DNA from 3 places in the Pseudoalteromonas sp. NJ631 genome. Region 3 is predicted to be linked to each of the others. Evidence: predicted binding sites of a transcription regulator. Region 3 holds the regulator's gene; each other region holds the start of a gene.
What was found. The regulator MetJ, encoded in region 3, represses methionine synthesis genes. The targets are predictions, from matches to a motif close to TAGACGTCTAGACGTCTA.
Positions count from the first base shown of each region.

Region 1 (4,740 bases), on a different contig from region 3:
TGTGCGATGCTGATGTGACCAATGCGACGTCATAATCGACTAGTAAAGGCGCTAGCATTTTTGCTTCGTCCGCGGTGTCTTTGGCATTGGGATTTTGCTTAATACGTGTAGCTGAAATACCTAGGCTCTGTGCGGTTCTTGCCATGAGTCCCGCGCTTGTTGCATGGCCATAGCCGTAACCAGAAACATACAGCCGAGCCTTTGGGTAAATATTAGCAAGTCTTACGCCTTCAACTAATCTGGCTAGGCCGCAGCTGCCAAGTTGGGCGTTGCTGGGGAGAGATTTATCTGGATATAAATCACAGCCAAGTACCACGATTTTATCTATGTTGTTGTGCTTGCTTGGATTGAATGCGGGGAGAGTGCCTGTATCCCATTCAATAATATGTTGTGCGACATAAGGAGTCGATAACGCCCATGCGGTCAGTAAGACGAGCCAGCTTGCGATGTAAGGTCCTTTACGCGTTTTGGCGATAAAAAGCATAAGCCCCATAAGCACCACTAAAGATAATGGTAACGGCATCATAAGTTGACCGATAACCTTTTTGACTTCAAACATTTAAACATGCCTTAGATTTAGATAAGCCTGACGCAATGCTAGCATGAGATGGGAGTAGTAGAAATGTATAACAGTTAGGGCTCAAAAAGAGCCCTGTCATCTATCTTGCAGTGGTTTTACGGCAAGTATTGAGGAAATGACGATAAACAGGGTTATCTTTCATGCTTTTCTTCATTGCTAAATACATAGGACGATTTAGCCCAAGTGCGCCTAGAGGAATCGATTTAATTAGCCCTTGGCTCTCATAAGGTGTCACTAACCAGTCCGGTAAAGCTGCAACCCCCATACCTGCACTAACCAGTTGGAAGATTAATAAACCTTGATCGACGGTTTTTAGCGTACCGTCAAAGCGTGCATTTTGAATAAAGTGCTTAAATATGTCCTGACGCTCGCGAGGAATAGGGTAAGAAATGATGGTTTCATCTTTTAGGTCGAGTGCTGTGACATAGGCCTTCTTGGCCAATTCGTGATCTGGTGCAACGATTAACTTTAATTTAAAGTCGAAAAGGTGCGCGTATTCCAGTTGTTCTGGTTCTCGAATGTCTGAGGTAAGCACTAAGTCCAGCTCATCTTCAATAAGGTCAGGAATAGCGTCGTAGCTAAAACCACGTTCGTAATCGACTTTAATGTCAGGCCAAAAGGTATTGAATTCTTTAATTGTTGGCAGCAACCAGTGAAAACAAGCATGACATTCCACGCTTAACCTGAGTTGCGAGATAGGTTGATTAAGGCTTTCCTTCAACCGACATTTGGTTGCTTCAACTTTAGGTAAAACATCGTTGGCAAGTTCCAATAATAACATCCCTTGAGGGGTAAAACGTACTGGTTGCGTTTTGCGCTCAAAAAGCTGGCAGTCGAGTTTGCTCTCAAGATCTTTGATCTGATGTGATAAAGCAGATTGAGTCAGGAATAGCTCTCGTGCTGTATTCACGAGAGAACCAGTTTCTTTCAAGGTGGAGATAGTCTTTAGGTGCTTTATATCAATCATTATCAACAATTCTCATATTTTAAGTGAGCAAATCTCAGCATTACTCAATATTACGATTCTATTTAGTTATTATCAATGTCTAGACGTCTAAATACCTACAGTGAATTGTTCAAAAATTCACAAATCCACTATAGCACTAAAAATGACAGCGTTGTCACTACTTATGTAAAAATTTTTTAAAAAATTACAATTTAATTTTATTCATATGAAATCTGAGAAAGCATCAATTGTTGTTTTTGATTATGAGAATTATATTTTTAGACATCTATACATCTAGGTGGAATTAAAATCATGGCATTAACACATAACTTGGGTTTTCCACGCGTAGGCAAAAAACGTGAACTTAAATTTGCAGTAGAGCGCTATTGGTCGGGCGACTTAACGCAGGACGACTTAATCGCGGAAGGAAAGCGCATTCGTGCAGAAAATTGGGCATTGCAAGCTGAGGCTGGTGTTGACCTTCTACCTGTAGGCGATTTTGCTTGGTATGATCACGTGTTGAATACTTCATTACTTGTCGGCGCGATTCCCAGTCGTCACAAAAATGATGAGTCGGTAAATCTTGATACTTTGTTTCGGATTGGCAGGGGACGAGCACCTAGCGGCTGTGCGTGTGCTGCAAGTGAAATGACGAAATGGTTCAACACCAATTATCATTACATCGTCCCTGAGTTAACTCAAACGCAGGAATTTTCCCTGACTTGGACGGAGTTGTTTACTCAAGTAGAAGAAGCACAATTACTTGGCTACCAAGCAAAACCCGTATTGGTCGGCCCGGTAACCTACCTCTACTTAGCTAAATGCGTTGGTCAAGAGTTTGATAAATTGGCTTTATTAGATAAGTTATTGATTGTATATCAGCAGGTACTTAACAAGCTTGCTGAGCAAGGTGTTGAGTGGGTACAAATTGATGAACCTATTTTAGCACTGGAAATCGACGATGCTTATCGTGACGCGCTGCGCCGGAGTTTTGATGCGTTGAGCGGGCAAGGAGTAAAAGTGTTGTTGGCCAGTTATTTTGACTCCGTACAAGCGCATGTTGAAGATATCCAGTCTTATCCCGTAGAAGGCGTACATTTTGACTGCGTAACGGCAAACTACGACTTGGCTGCGTTAGAGGAAGTAGTTGGGCAAGATAGCGTGCTGTCTCTAGGGGTTGTGAACGGTCGTAACATTTGGCGCTCGGATCTTGAAGGTGTATATCAGCAACTTGCTCTGGTTCATGAACGTCGAGGTGATAATCTCTGGCTTGCTCCTTCATGCTCATTATTACATACGCCAGTCGACTTAGATCAAGAGCAAAAACTTGATAGTGAGTTAAAGTCTTGGCTCGCATTTGCCAAACAAAAAGGACAAGAGCTGGCATTATTGAAAAATGCATTGGAGCAGCGTGATATTACCCAGTTGGTCGAATATTCTAAACCTGTAAAAGCGCGTTTGACTTCTACTCGCGTGAATAATAATGAGGTGCAGCAGCGTGTTTCAGCGCTTACAGCAAAAGATGGCCAACGCAATAGTGAATTCGCAACCAGAATTAAAAAACAAGCACAGTCGCTAAATTTACCCTTATTGCCAACCACAACGATAGGCTCCTTCCCACAAACCCAAGCTATTCGTAAGGCGCGACGTGATTATAAAGCGGGTACGTTGAGTGCTGATGCTTATCAAAGCCAGATGGAAGCAGAGATCCGTTATGCCGTTGAAGAACAAGAAGCGCTTAACTTAGATGTGCTGGTTCATGGCGAAGCAGAGCGCAATGATATGGTTGAGTACTTTGGTGAATTACTCGAAGGTTTTGCCTTTACTCAGTTTGGTTGGGTGCAAAGTTATGGTTCGCGCTGTGTTAAGCCCCCAGTGATCTGGGGAGATGTCTCGCGTGCGGCACCAATGACTGTTAATTGGGCGAGTTATGCACAGAGCTTAACCAAAAAACCGATGAAGGGCATGCTAACAGGGCCTGTGACTATTTTATTTTGGTCGTTTGTCAGAGATGACTTAGACAAGCCGAGCATCGCAAATCAAATCGCATTAGCACTGAGAGATGAAGTGGTGGATTTGCAAAACGCAGGGATTAAGGTGATCCAAATCGATGAACCTGCATTTAGAGAGGGGATGCCACTCAAAGCCAGTCAGTGGCAAGCCTACTTAGCGTGGGCGGCGTATGCGTTTAGGGTATCTGCAAGTGGTGTGAATGACGAAACACAGATCCATACGCATATGTGTTACTCGGAGTTTAACGATATTATCGCCGCCATAGCGGATATGGATGCGGACGTGATCACAATTGAAACGTCACGTTCAAATATGACCTTACTCGACGCCTTTGAAGATTTTGACTACCCCAATGACATCGGGCCTGGCGTTTATGATATTCACACACCAAACGTCCCTGAGGTGGCATGGATAAAAGACTTAATTCACAAAGCAGCGAAGAAAATCCCGGTAGAAAGATTATGGGTGAATCCAGATTGTGGGCTAAAAACCCGAGCATGGACAGAAACCCGAGCCGCACTTGAGAATATGGTGACAGCAACCAAGGAGCTTAGAAGCGAATTAGGGGGAAGTTAATCTAAACCAGTTCAAATACCTCATTGTTTACAAACAATGAGGTATGTGGCGAGTGTATCTAGTTTCTACTCAGTAAAAATGCCATCGCTTGATCTGCGGCGAGTGGTTTAGAAACAATATAACCTTGGCCAAACTGACAGCCTTTTTGCTTTAATAGCTGCCACTGGGTTTCGAGCTCGATACCTTCAGCGACAACGGTTAGGTTAAGTGATTGTGCAAGTTTCAAAATCGCATCAACTAGCGGGTTTTCTCTTTCAGTTAGTTGGTCAATAAAGCTCTTATCAATTTTAAGCACATGAATGGGGAGCTGGTGCAAATAACCTAAAGCAGAGTAACCAGTGCCAAAGTCGTCAAGATAAAGCTTCACTCCAAGGGATTCTAATCCTTGAATAATTTTGGTTGCGAGGGCGAGGTTTGCTATCAATCCAGATTCTGTGATTTCCAAACATAAAGAGCCAGGTGTAAGCTCATAATGATGATAAAGTTGCTGAATTGTATCAACGAACTCTAAGCTTGCGAAATGTCGCGATGAAACATTTACCGTAACGCGAGTCTTCGGCAGCTTTTGCGCTTTCCAACGTTTGAGTTGTTTGGCTGCTAATTCCAACAAATGTAAGTCAAGTTC
Region 1 is NZ_AKXJ01000001.1:392,671-397,410, reverse strand. It holds gene A587_RS0101925 (YdcF family protein) at 1-559, opposite strand, end outside; gene A587_RS0101920 (LysR substrate-binding domain-containing protein) at 660-1,547, opposite strand; gene metE (5-methyltetrahydropteroyltriglutamate--homocysteine S-methyltransferase) at 1,839-4,115, shown strand; gene A587_RS0101910 (bifunctional diguanylate cyclase/phosphodiesterase) at 4,174-4,740, opposite strand, start outside.
Region 1: the regulator MetJ is predicted to act here: its motif matches at 1,620-1,637, upstream of metE (5-methyltetrahydropteroyltriglutamate--homocysteine S-methyltransferase).

Region 2 (4,740 bases), on a different contig from region 3:
TTATAGCTTTCGTATGGGTGGCCTTTGTACAACTCATGATAAAGCACTTCTTTACCTAGCTCTTCATCATTTGACGCTTTCAAACCAGCCTTAATGCCGTCGATTAGCTCTTTTTTCAGACGTTTAAAATCATCTTCTCTGAACCCCGGGGTCAAAAGCTGCTGACTCACAATGCCATACCATTGATCAGCATTGTCTTTATGAATACGACCACGTAAAGAAATCATTTCTTTATCGATTTGATAGCCAAAGCTACCAGCAATCGGGTACAGCGCCTTTTGAATTTCTTTGTATGATTGTGACTCACTTCCACCATTGGCAATCATAGCTGCAGTAAGCGCAGCAAGACCTTTTTTACCTGCAGGATCGGCAGCAGCACCTGTGTAAAAAAGAAAGTTCACATCTACCAGCGGTGAGTTATTGGTCTTGTCTAATACGTTGAAATGACGCGTTACTGGCTTGTCCATTTTTGCCACTAACTTATCTAAGTTAACTTCCTTATCAAAACCAGAGACTGACTCAAGTGCAGACATCGTCACCGTGGTGCGGCTGCTGTCCACAAAGTATTTATTGGCAATATCACGAATATCTTTTGCAGTGACTTTATCAGCACTTGCATACAGTTCATTCACTACTTCAGGATCACGCTCAAAATGCATGTAGCTTGCAAGTGTCGAAGCAATAGATTGTGATGAATCAAGGCCGTTAATAAAGCTGTACTTTAGGTTTGATTTAAGTGCAGCAAGCTTATTTTCATCTACCAGCTCTGTGCGTGCTTTTGCGTAAGTGTTATTGATTGCATCACGCACTGTTGCCAAATCTTTTTCATCTTCTACTTTAATGAAAACATGCAGAAGACCTGGGTCTTTGGTTTCAGGGTTATAGGTAAACATTTGGCTTGCAAGCTGTTTATCTACCACCAGCTCTTGATACAGCGCTGAATTTTCAGAGAAATAAAGCTGCGAGATCAGATCAAGTGCCGCTCGGTCTTTTTTCTTCGGCTCCCATGCAGTACCTTTATACGAAACTAGCAACCAGTGACCCGGTAAGCCATCATATTTTTCGTGAACGTAACGCGCTTTGTCTTGCTTTGGCTCAACAGGAATATCGGCTTGGTAGTCACCCTTTTTCCAATTACCCCAATGCTTTTTCACCATAGCCATAGTTGCTTTAGGGTCCACATCGCCTACGATCACAAGTGATACATATTCAGGCTTGTAAAAACGCTCAAAGAAGGTTTTACCATAGGCCATTTGATCTGGCATTGCTTCGATGTCTTCAAAAAAGCCCATCGTTGTGTGCTTATAGGTATGTTTATCAAATGCTTCTTTTCTTACCGCAGAAAGCAGTTTTCGAACTGGGCTGGCATTATTTTTAAGGTATTCACCTTTCACAGTTAGTGCTTCGGTGCGGAACTGTTCTTCACTGTATGTCAGGTTTTGAAAGATATCCGCTTCGATTTCTAATACTTTATCTAAATGCTGCTTTGAGAAATTTAAGTGGTAGTTCGTGTAGTCATTGGTAGTGTACGCACGATTATCAACACCTGAGTTTTTCAAAATGTCCGAATAAACGTCTTGTGGATACTTTTCTGAGCCTTTGAACATCATATGCTCAAAGAAGTGAGCAAAGCCGGTTTTACCCGCTTCTACTTCATTACGCGAACCAACAGAAACCGGAATTTGAAGCGATACTACATCAGGATAGTTAGTTTTAACTACCATGACGCGAAGGCCATTTTCTAGCTCTTCCAAAACATAATCTTGGGCGAATACTTTATTGGATTGGGCAGCTTGAGTACTTACAGCTGACTGTTGAGCTTGATCTGAATTCGTCGCTGCGCAGCCACTAAGCGCTAAGCTTACGGCAAAGCTGGTTGCTAGTAATTTGAATTTCATGAATTTGGTCCTAATCATATTTTTTATTCTAAGTAAGTCGTGTTCACTTACGTTAGCAAACCTCCTGATTATGCCCCAAAGTCATACTAATTCGCTAATTTCCAAGGTGATTTACCACCCTAATGTGTAAACAAATATGAAATTTTGATTTGAGCACTTGAGATTAATTCATAATTATTGAAATTCTTTCATTAAAAAAATCTATCTAGACGTCTAAATGGCTGCTATATTAGTAAAGAGATACAGAAATGCTTTTGTGGAATGAGGATTATGGCTTTAACGCTTCAAGAGAAAATCATTGACCCTAACCAAGGGGTATATTTAATTGGTACCACACCACCTAAGATTGGCACCGACCCAGAACAGCTAAAATCAATTGCCGCTAAACTTTTAGGCCGTTTACATGAGATTGAATACGACGGCGTGATCATCTATGACATTCAAGATGAAAGCAGCCGTACTCAAGTACCACGCCCATTTCCTTTTAAGCACACCGTTGATCCGTGTGAATATAGCCAGTTGATCCGCGAATTGTCACACCTTGATGTAATTACGTATAAAAGTGTGGCACAGCGCGATAGTGAAGCTTTTGGCAATTGGTTAAGCAGCACTAAACAGCAATATGGGTTGAACAATCTAGTATTAGTGGGCAGCCCGTCTTCACAAGGCGATATTAAGTTGCCGCTTTCTGAAGCCTATAAGGTATTGAAGCATCACCAAGATGACTTTTTCTTGGGTGGTGTAACCATCGCAGAGCGCCATGCCAGTAAGCGTAATGAACACGAAAGGCTGATAGATAAAACAGAGCAAGGCTGCCAATTCTTTGTTTCCCAAGCAGTGTATGACGCTCAAGCAACCATAGATCTGATCACGAGTTATGCTCGCACCTGTAAACAGCAAGGGCAAACACCAAAACGCATTATTCTTACCTTTACTCCATGTGGTGGAGAAAAGACCTTGCAGTTTATGGAATGGCTGGGGATCTCAGTACCAGAAGCAACCAAATGGCGCATGTTAGATGCAGAAAACACACTAAGTGAGTCAATTCGTATTTGTAGAGAGAATCTAGATCAAATCTTAAAAAGCTGCTCACATCTAGATATTTCTCTTGGCTTAAATATTGAGAGCTTAACAAACCGCAAAGAAGAAATAGATGCATCGATAAACCTTTACAGGCTATTGAAGGCGACCATGGAATTATGCCTTGCGGAAAAGCAAATTGCTTAATGCAGTCTAGTAAACTGAAAAAGCCAGCTTCATCAAGCTGGCTTTTCTGTTAACCTTGCTGGATTATTCAAAGCCCAGATTAACTTAGACTCAAGAAAGCGATTAACCCCACCCCAAGTAACAAGCGGTAAATGACAAATGGCATCATGCCCATGCGCTCTATGATTTTCAGAAAAAAGAAGATGCAGGCATAAGCCGAGATAAACGACAGTGCCGCACCACTTAATAGTGCATCCCAATCAACCACTTCATCGCCCGTTGCGAGCTCTAAACTGTAATACAGCCCCATCATAGAAATGACCGGAATAGACATTAAAAACGAAAAGCGCGCCGCACTTTTCTTATCAAGCCCGAGTAATAAACCTGCGGTGATGGTAATACCTGAACGCGATGTGCCGGGAATAACAGCGGTAATTTGCGCAAGCCCCAGTATCAATGCGCTTTTCCAGTTTAAGGCAAATTCGTCTTTGATTTGTTTCGCTTTCACGTCGGCATACCAAAGCAGTAAACCAAATACTATCGTCGATGTTGCAATCACCCAAGCGCTACGTAAATAAACTTCTACGATATCTTTAAGTAGTGGAGCTAAGATCACGAATGGTATGGTGGCAACCACAATACACCAAGTCAGCCGGCTTTCTTTTGAGTGCGTACCTGAGAATGACTTGAACCATCCTGCCAGTAGGCCGACAATGTCTTGTCGAAAATAAATAACGACAGCCAGTAAAGTACCGACATGAACAGCAACATCAAAGGCAAGACCCTGATCTTGCCAACCTAGTACTTGAGAAGGTAGCAGTAAGTGGGCAGAACTCGAAATAGGTAAAAATTCAGTGAGACCTTGAATAATTGCAAGGACGACAATCTCAATAAAGCTCATTGCTTGGGAAACTCCACTTTCCATAATTTTTGAGTTGGGTTGTGATACTCCTGCCATAACTGAGCAATGGTTTTACCCTCAACAGGATGGATAAAATCAGGAGCTAGTTCAGCTAATGGCTGAAGCACGAAGGCATTTTTGGTTATTTCATCCCGAGGCAACTGAGCGGGTGATGAACAAATAAGGTGGTCATAAAAGAGAATATCAAGATCTAATGTACGTGGACTAAACTTCTTTTCACTACAGCGACGGCCATGATCGTATTCTATCGATTTGAGCAGTTTATACACTGCGTCTAAAGACAGCTGTGTTTGTGCTGCAAAGACCGAGTTATAGAAGTTATTTCCTGCAAACCCGACGGCTTCACTCTCAAAAACACTCGAATGTTGAAAATCCGGAAAGTGTTCTATCAATACCCTCAAGCCACTCAGCAAATTTTTTTCTTTTTCTATGTTTGAGCCGAGACTGATAAAAATTTGTGCCATGATAATTCTACTTCTTACGCACAATTTCTACACCAACCGTTTGTGCTTGTGGCACGGCAGCAGGTTTACTCACTTTTATAAGCACTTGTTGTACATTAAATTCATTGAGGATCATTGCAGCAAGCTGTTCAACTAGCGTTTCTAATAGCTCAACTGGTTTTGCTTGGGTATGCGCAATAATACGCTCACTCACTTTGGCATAATCAACCGCCAAATTAATATCGTCATGGCGAGCGGCAGCGCTAATATC
Region 2 is NZ_AKXJ01000001.1:852,239-856,978, forward strand. It holds gene A587_RS0103980 (M16 family metallopeptidase) at 1-1,898, opposite strand, end outside; gene A587_RS0103985 (methylenetetrahydrofolate reductase) at 2,169-3,125, shown strand; gene A587_RS0103990 (undecaprenyl-diphosphate phosphatase) at 3,205-4,005, opposite strand; gene folK (2-amino-4-hydroxy-6-hydroxymethyldihydropteridine diphosphokinase) at 4,002-4,490, opposite strand; gene folB (dihydroneopterin aldolase) at 4,498-4,740, opposite strand, start outside.
Region 2: the regulator MetJ is predicted to act here: its motif matches at 2,105-2,122, upstream of A587_RS0103985 (methylenetetrahydrofolate reductase).

Region 3 (4,740 bases):
AAACTCGAACCACCAAACTTATGTACTACTTTTGCCATTTACTCACCACAACGCTACTGTATGTGCAGGCGTTAACTTGAATGACTTAGCATCATCACTCGCCTGACTTTCATCAATACATGCAAATCCCGATTCCAGATCTGCAATGAGATCCTGTGCATCTTCAATGCCCACAGAAATACGAATTAACGTGTCGCCCACTCCCGCTTCTAAACGTGCTTGCGGATCCATACCTGCGTGTGTCATCGTCGCTGGATGGCAAATAAGACTCTCAACCCCACCTAAAGATTCTGCCAATGAAAAATGCGTTAGAGACGTTAAAAACTTCGCTGAAGTTTGCAGATCGCCTTTGATATCAAAGCTCACCATACCACCAAAACCGAGTTGTTGTTTTTTCGCAAGTTCGTGTTGAGGATGCGACTCAAGGCCTGGGTAATAAACTTGGCTAACATACGGGGACTTTTCTAAATACTCCGCAATCAGCTGGGCATTTTCTTGATGCTGGCGTAAACGCACGTTTAAGGTGCGCAGTCCACGTAAAGTAAGATAACTATCAAAAGGCGCGCCGGTAATACCGATATTATTCGCCCACCAAGCTAACTCATCACCCAACTCCTGCGTACGCGCGATCACCGCGCCCCCCACGACATCAGAATGGCCATTGATATATTTAGTAGTTGAATGCACGACTACGTCTACGCCAAAGGCAATGGGGTTTTGTAGTGCAGGAGACAAGAAGGTATTGTCGGCGGCGACCAAAGCCCCCACAGCGCGTGCTGCATTTACGACAGCTTCTATATCCGTTAGCCTTAATATTGGGTTACTTGGTGTTTCAATCCAAACTAATTTAGGTTTGATCTGCTGCAGCTGTGCAAGACTTTCAGGTTGCGTGAGATCCAACACGGCTAATTTGAGCAGTCCACGCTTAGCAAGCGATGTAAACAAGCGATAGCTACCACCGTAACAGTCATGTGGAATAACCAGCGTATCGTCATGGTTAAGTAGCTGAGTTACTAGGTGAACAGCAGCCATGCCAGTGGCGGTAATAATGCCACGAGCACCACCTTCAAGTTCAGTCAGTGCCTGTGCAAGCACATCACGATTAAAGTTACCACTGCGGCCATAATCGTAGTCGCGTTTGGTATCAAAATCGGCAAAAGAATAGGTGGTAGAAAGGTAAAGCGGTGGCACTACTGCCCCATGTGCTTTATCAGCTTCTATACCGTGACGCACTGCAATCGTCGATTTGTTAACTTGACTCATAAGGTCACCTAGATAGTTGGATGTTTAGACGTCTAAAAGGTTAGAGCAACAGAAACTAGAAGTCAAAACATTTATACTGCTAAATGGCTAAATAACTAGTATTTGACTATCTTTTTTAAACCGATAAAATTTCGCCACTCTAGGCGTTGCTAATACGACTGAGTTATTGAAAACTATGGCAGAGATTCTTCTATCTCGCTATAGCGGATTAGTTTATTCATCTATTTGAGTTTGGGATTTATCTTTAATTCGTAAGGTTATCCCTATATTCATGCGGTTGGTGAATAATGTAGACCAGAACCCAGTCATATTGGCATTGATGTAACTGAGGCAAGTACACAATTATGGCAAAATGGAACGGTGAGTATATTCACCCATATGCAGAACACGGTAAGAAAGCAGAGCAAGTAAAAAAGATCACGGTGAGCATACCTCTGAATGTACTCAAAGTGCTAACTGATGAGCGTACACGTCGCCAAGTGAATAATTTACGTCATGCCACGAACAGTGAGCTTTTATGTGAGGCGTTTCTACATGCCTTCACAGGTCAGCCACTGCCGAGCGATGAAGACTTGAGAAAAGATAATCCAGAGCGTATTCCGTTAGAAGTAAGACAAATAATGGAAGAGCGCGGTTTGGAGATCCCTGAAATAAACGAAGAGTGATAACTACTCTTTCTCTGTGGACATACAGACACAAAAAAAGCCTCAATCGAGGCTTTTTTTGTGTCTGTATGTCCACAGAGAAAGCCTCAATCGAGGCTTTTTTATTTGGATAATACCAATGGTATTATCCCATATATCCAGCTGGCATATCGATTTGTGCTACACCTGATTCAATTGCAGCTACCGCTACTGCTTTTGCGATACGAGGTAACAAACGCGGATCCATTGGTTTTGGAATAATATACTCAGGACCAAATTCAAGATTATCCACATCAGCCGCTTTTAACACTTCAGCTGGCACAGGTTCTTTCGCAATCGTTCTAATTGCTTCAACTGCTGCAATCTTCATCTCGTCATTGATAGCAGTTGCACGTACATCAAGCGCACCACGGAAGATAAACGGGAAACACAACACGTTATTTACTTGGTTTGGATAATCCGAGCGACCAGTCGCCATGATCAAATCATTACGTGCACCGTGTGCAACTTCAGGACTGATCTCTGGGTCTGGGTTAGAACAAGCGAATACCACTGGCTTGTCAGCCATTAACTTTAGATCTTCAGCAGAAAGTAAGTCTGGGCCAGAAACACCAACAAATACGTCCGCATCCGCAATCACGTCTTGTAACGTACGCTTATCCGTGTTGTTTGCAAACAACTCTTTATATTCATTTAGGTCATCACGACGAGTATGGATCACGCCTTTTCTGTCCAGCATATAGATGTGTTCTCGTTGAGCACCACACTTGATCAGTAATTCCATACAAGCGATAGCGGCTGCACCCGCGCCAAGACACACAATAATCGCATCATGAATATCTTTACCTTGGATTTCCAACGCATTCAGCATACCCGCAGCGGTTACAATTGCGGTGCCGTGCTGATCATCATGGAATACAGGAACGTCACAACGTTCGATTAGCGCGCGCTCAATTTCAAAGCACTCTGGCGCTTTAATATCTTCAAGGTTAATACCGCCAAATGTGTCTGCGATATTTGCCACCGTATTGATGAAGTCTTCGGTGGTGTTGTGCTTAACTTCGATATCGATTGAATCAAGACCCGCAAAACGCTTAAATAATAGCGCCTTACCTTCCATAACAGGCTTTGACGCCAAAGGACCTAAATTACCCAAGCCAAGAATTGCCGTACCATTACTGATCACCGCAACCATATTTCCTTTACCCGTGTAACGGTATGCATTCGCCGGATCAGCCGCGATTTCACGTACTGGCTCTGCAACACCTGGGCTATATGCAAGTGCTAAGTCTTTTACGGTCTCGGCAGGTTTAGTGAGTTCAACACTGATTTTACCTGGAACGGGCTTCTCGTGATAATCTAGAGCTTGTTGACGAAAATCTGTCATGGCGCGATATTTTCCTACGAAGTTAATGTGAGAGTGTGGTAAACGTTCGCATTCTGAATGTTGGCAACCTATCATGCTGGTTACAGCAACACACAGTGCGATTAACTATATGAGCGACGACATTTAACCACTCAACAAGCGTTTGTGCTTTGCTGTCGCGGTATGTCAATAGGACATATAGTTAATCGACCGTATTCACACAATACCGAGTTTTGCTCATTATTCAAGTAAAATCAGGTCTATCCACTAGCACGGTATTTTCTATACTTTTCCGAGAAGATAAGCTCAATTTTAAGAAATATTTCACAAATAATGTGACTAAAACTTAAAAAACAAGACGCTAAAACCAGCACAAAATGTAGAAAATTAGCACAGATGTACACTAACTATAAAAACAATAAGAAAATTGAAACTTAACTAATTTTAACGTCAAGATACCCGCATTTAGTCGCAAAATAATGACTTTAGTTTATATAAAGTGCTCATAGCTGATACTATTTACTATATGAGCTTTGATTATTTTCACAACTTAAGCTCGTAAATGTTCAGTATTTATCTACTAAATAGAGTTTTTACTCTACCCAAGAGATCAGTAAAGTTTTGCTGCCAAACTGGCAAGTTTTCTATTTTAGAAGAATAAAAGACACAATGAAGGCGTGATGACTGACGGTTTGTCTGTTGATGCAGAATAGCATGTATCAATCGGGAAGGTATTTTCAAACAGGCACAAAAAAAGCACCCTAAGGTGCTTTTTTCGACTAGACCAACAAGATTACTTCTTGCTGCTAAGTGCACCGAAACGCTTGTTAAAGCGATCTACACGGCCACCTGTGTCAAGGATCTTCTGCTTACCAGTGTAGAACGGGTGACATGCAGAACATACGTCTAGGTGAATATCTTTACATAGCGTTGAACGAGTTTCGAACTTGTTACCGCAAGAGCACGATGCAGTGATCGTCTCGTAATTAGGGTGAATACCTTCTTTCATAGCAACCTCTAGTTAAGGCCGTATCGCTCTCCAAACCCGAAGTCTGGCACCATACGTAGTTATACAAAAATGTGGACGCGTATTTTAGTGCTTAACTGAACAATCTACAAGCAATATTTCAGAGTTTTTTATCGCCGTCGCAGAGTACGTTTTCAATTCGTACCACCTTAGGTATATACTTCGTCACTGCGCTCACTTTATGGAATTGTAATACATGCTCATTCTTGAAGTAGCTTTAAAGCTGCCACTGCACCGAACATTCGACTATTTGCTAGCACCAACCATGCAAGTTGAAGCAGGAATGAGAGTCACCGTCAATTTCGCCAACCGTCGCTGCACAGCAATTGCGCTTGCTAAAAAAGACGACACCGATGTACCAAAAGATAAGCTCAAGCAAATTATTGAGGTGTTGGACGAGCACCCAGTCTTTAATCAAGCACAACTTAGCTTCTTACACT
Region 3 is NZ_AKXJ01000003.1:422,231-426,970, forward strand. It holds gene metL (bifunctional aspartate kinase/homoserine dehydrogenase II) at 1-38, opposite strand, end outside; gene metB (cystathionine gamma-synthase) at 43-1,263, opposite strand; gene metJ (met regulon transcriptional regulator MetJ) at 1,608-1,928, shown strand; gene A587_RS0108695 (malic enzyme-like NAD(P)-binding protein) at 2,053-3,294, opposite strand; gene rpmE (50S ribosomal protein L31) at 4,067-4,282, opposite strand; gene priA (primosomal protein N') at 4,497-4,740, shown strand, end outside.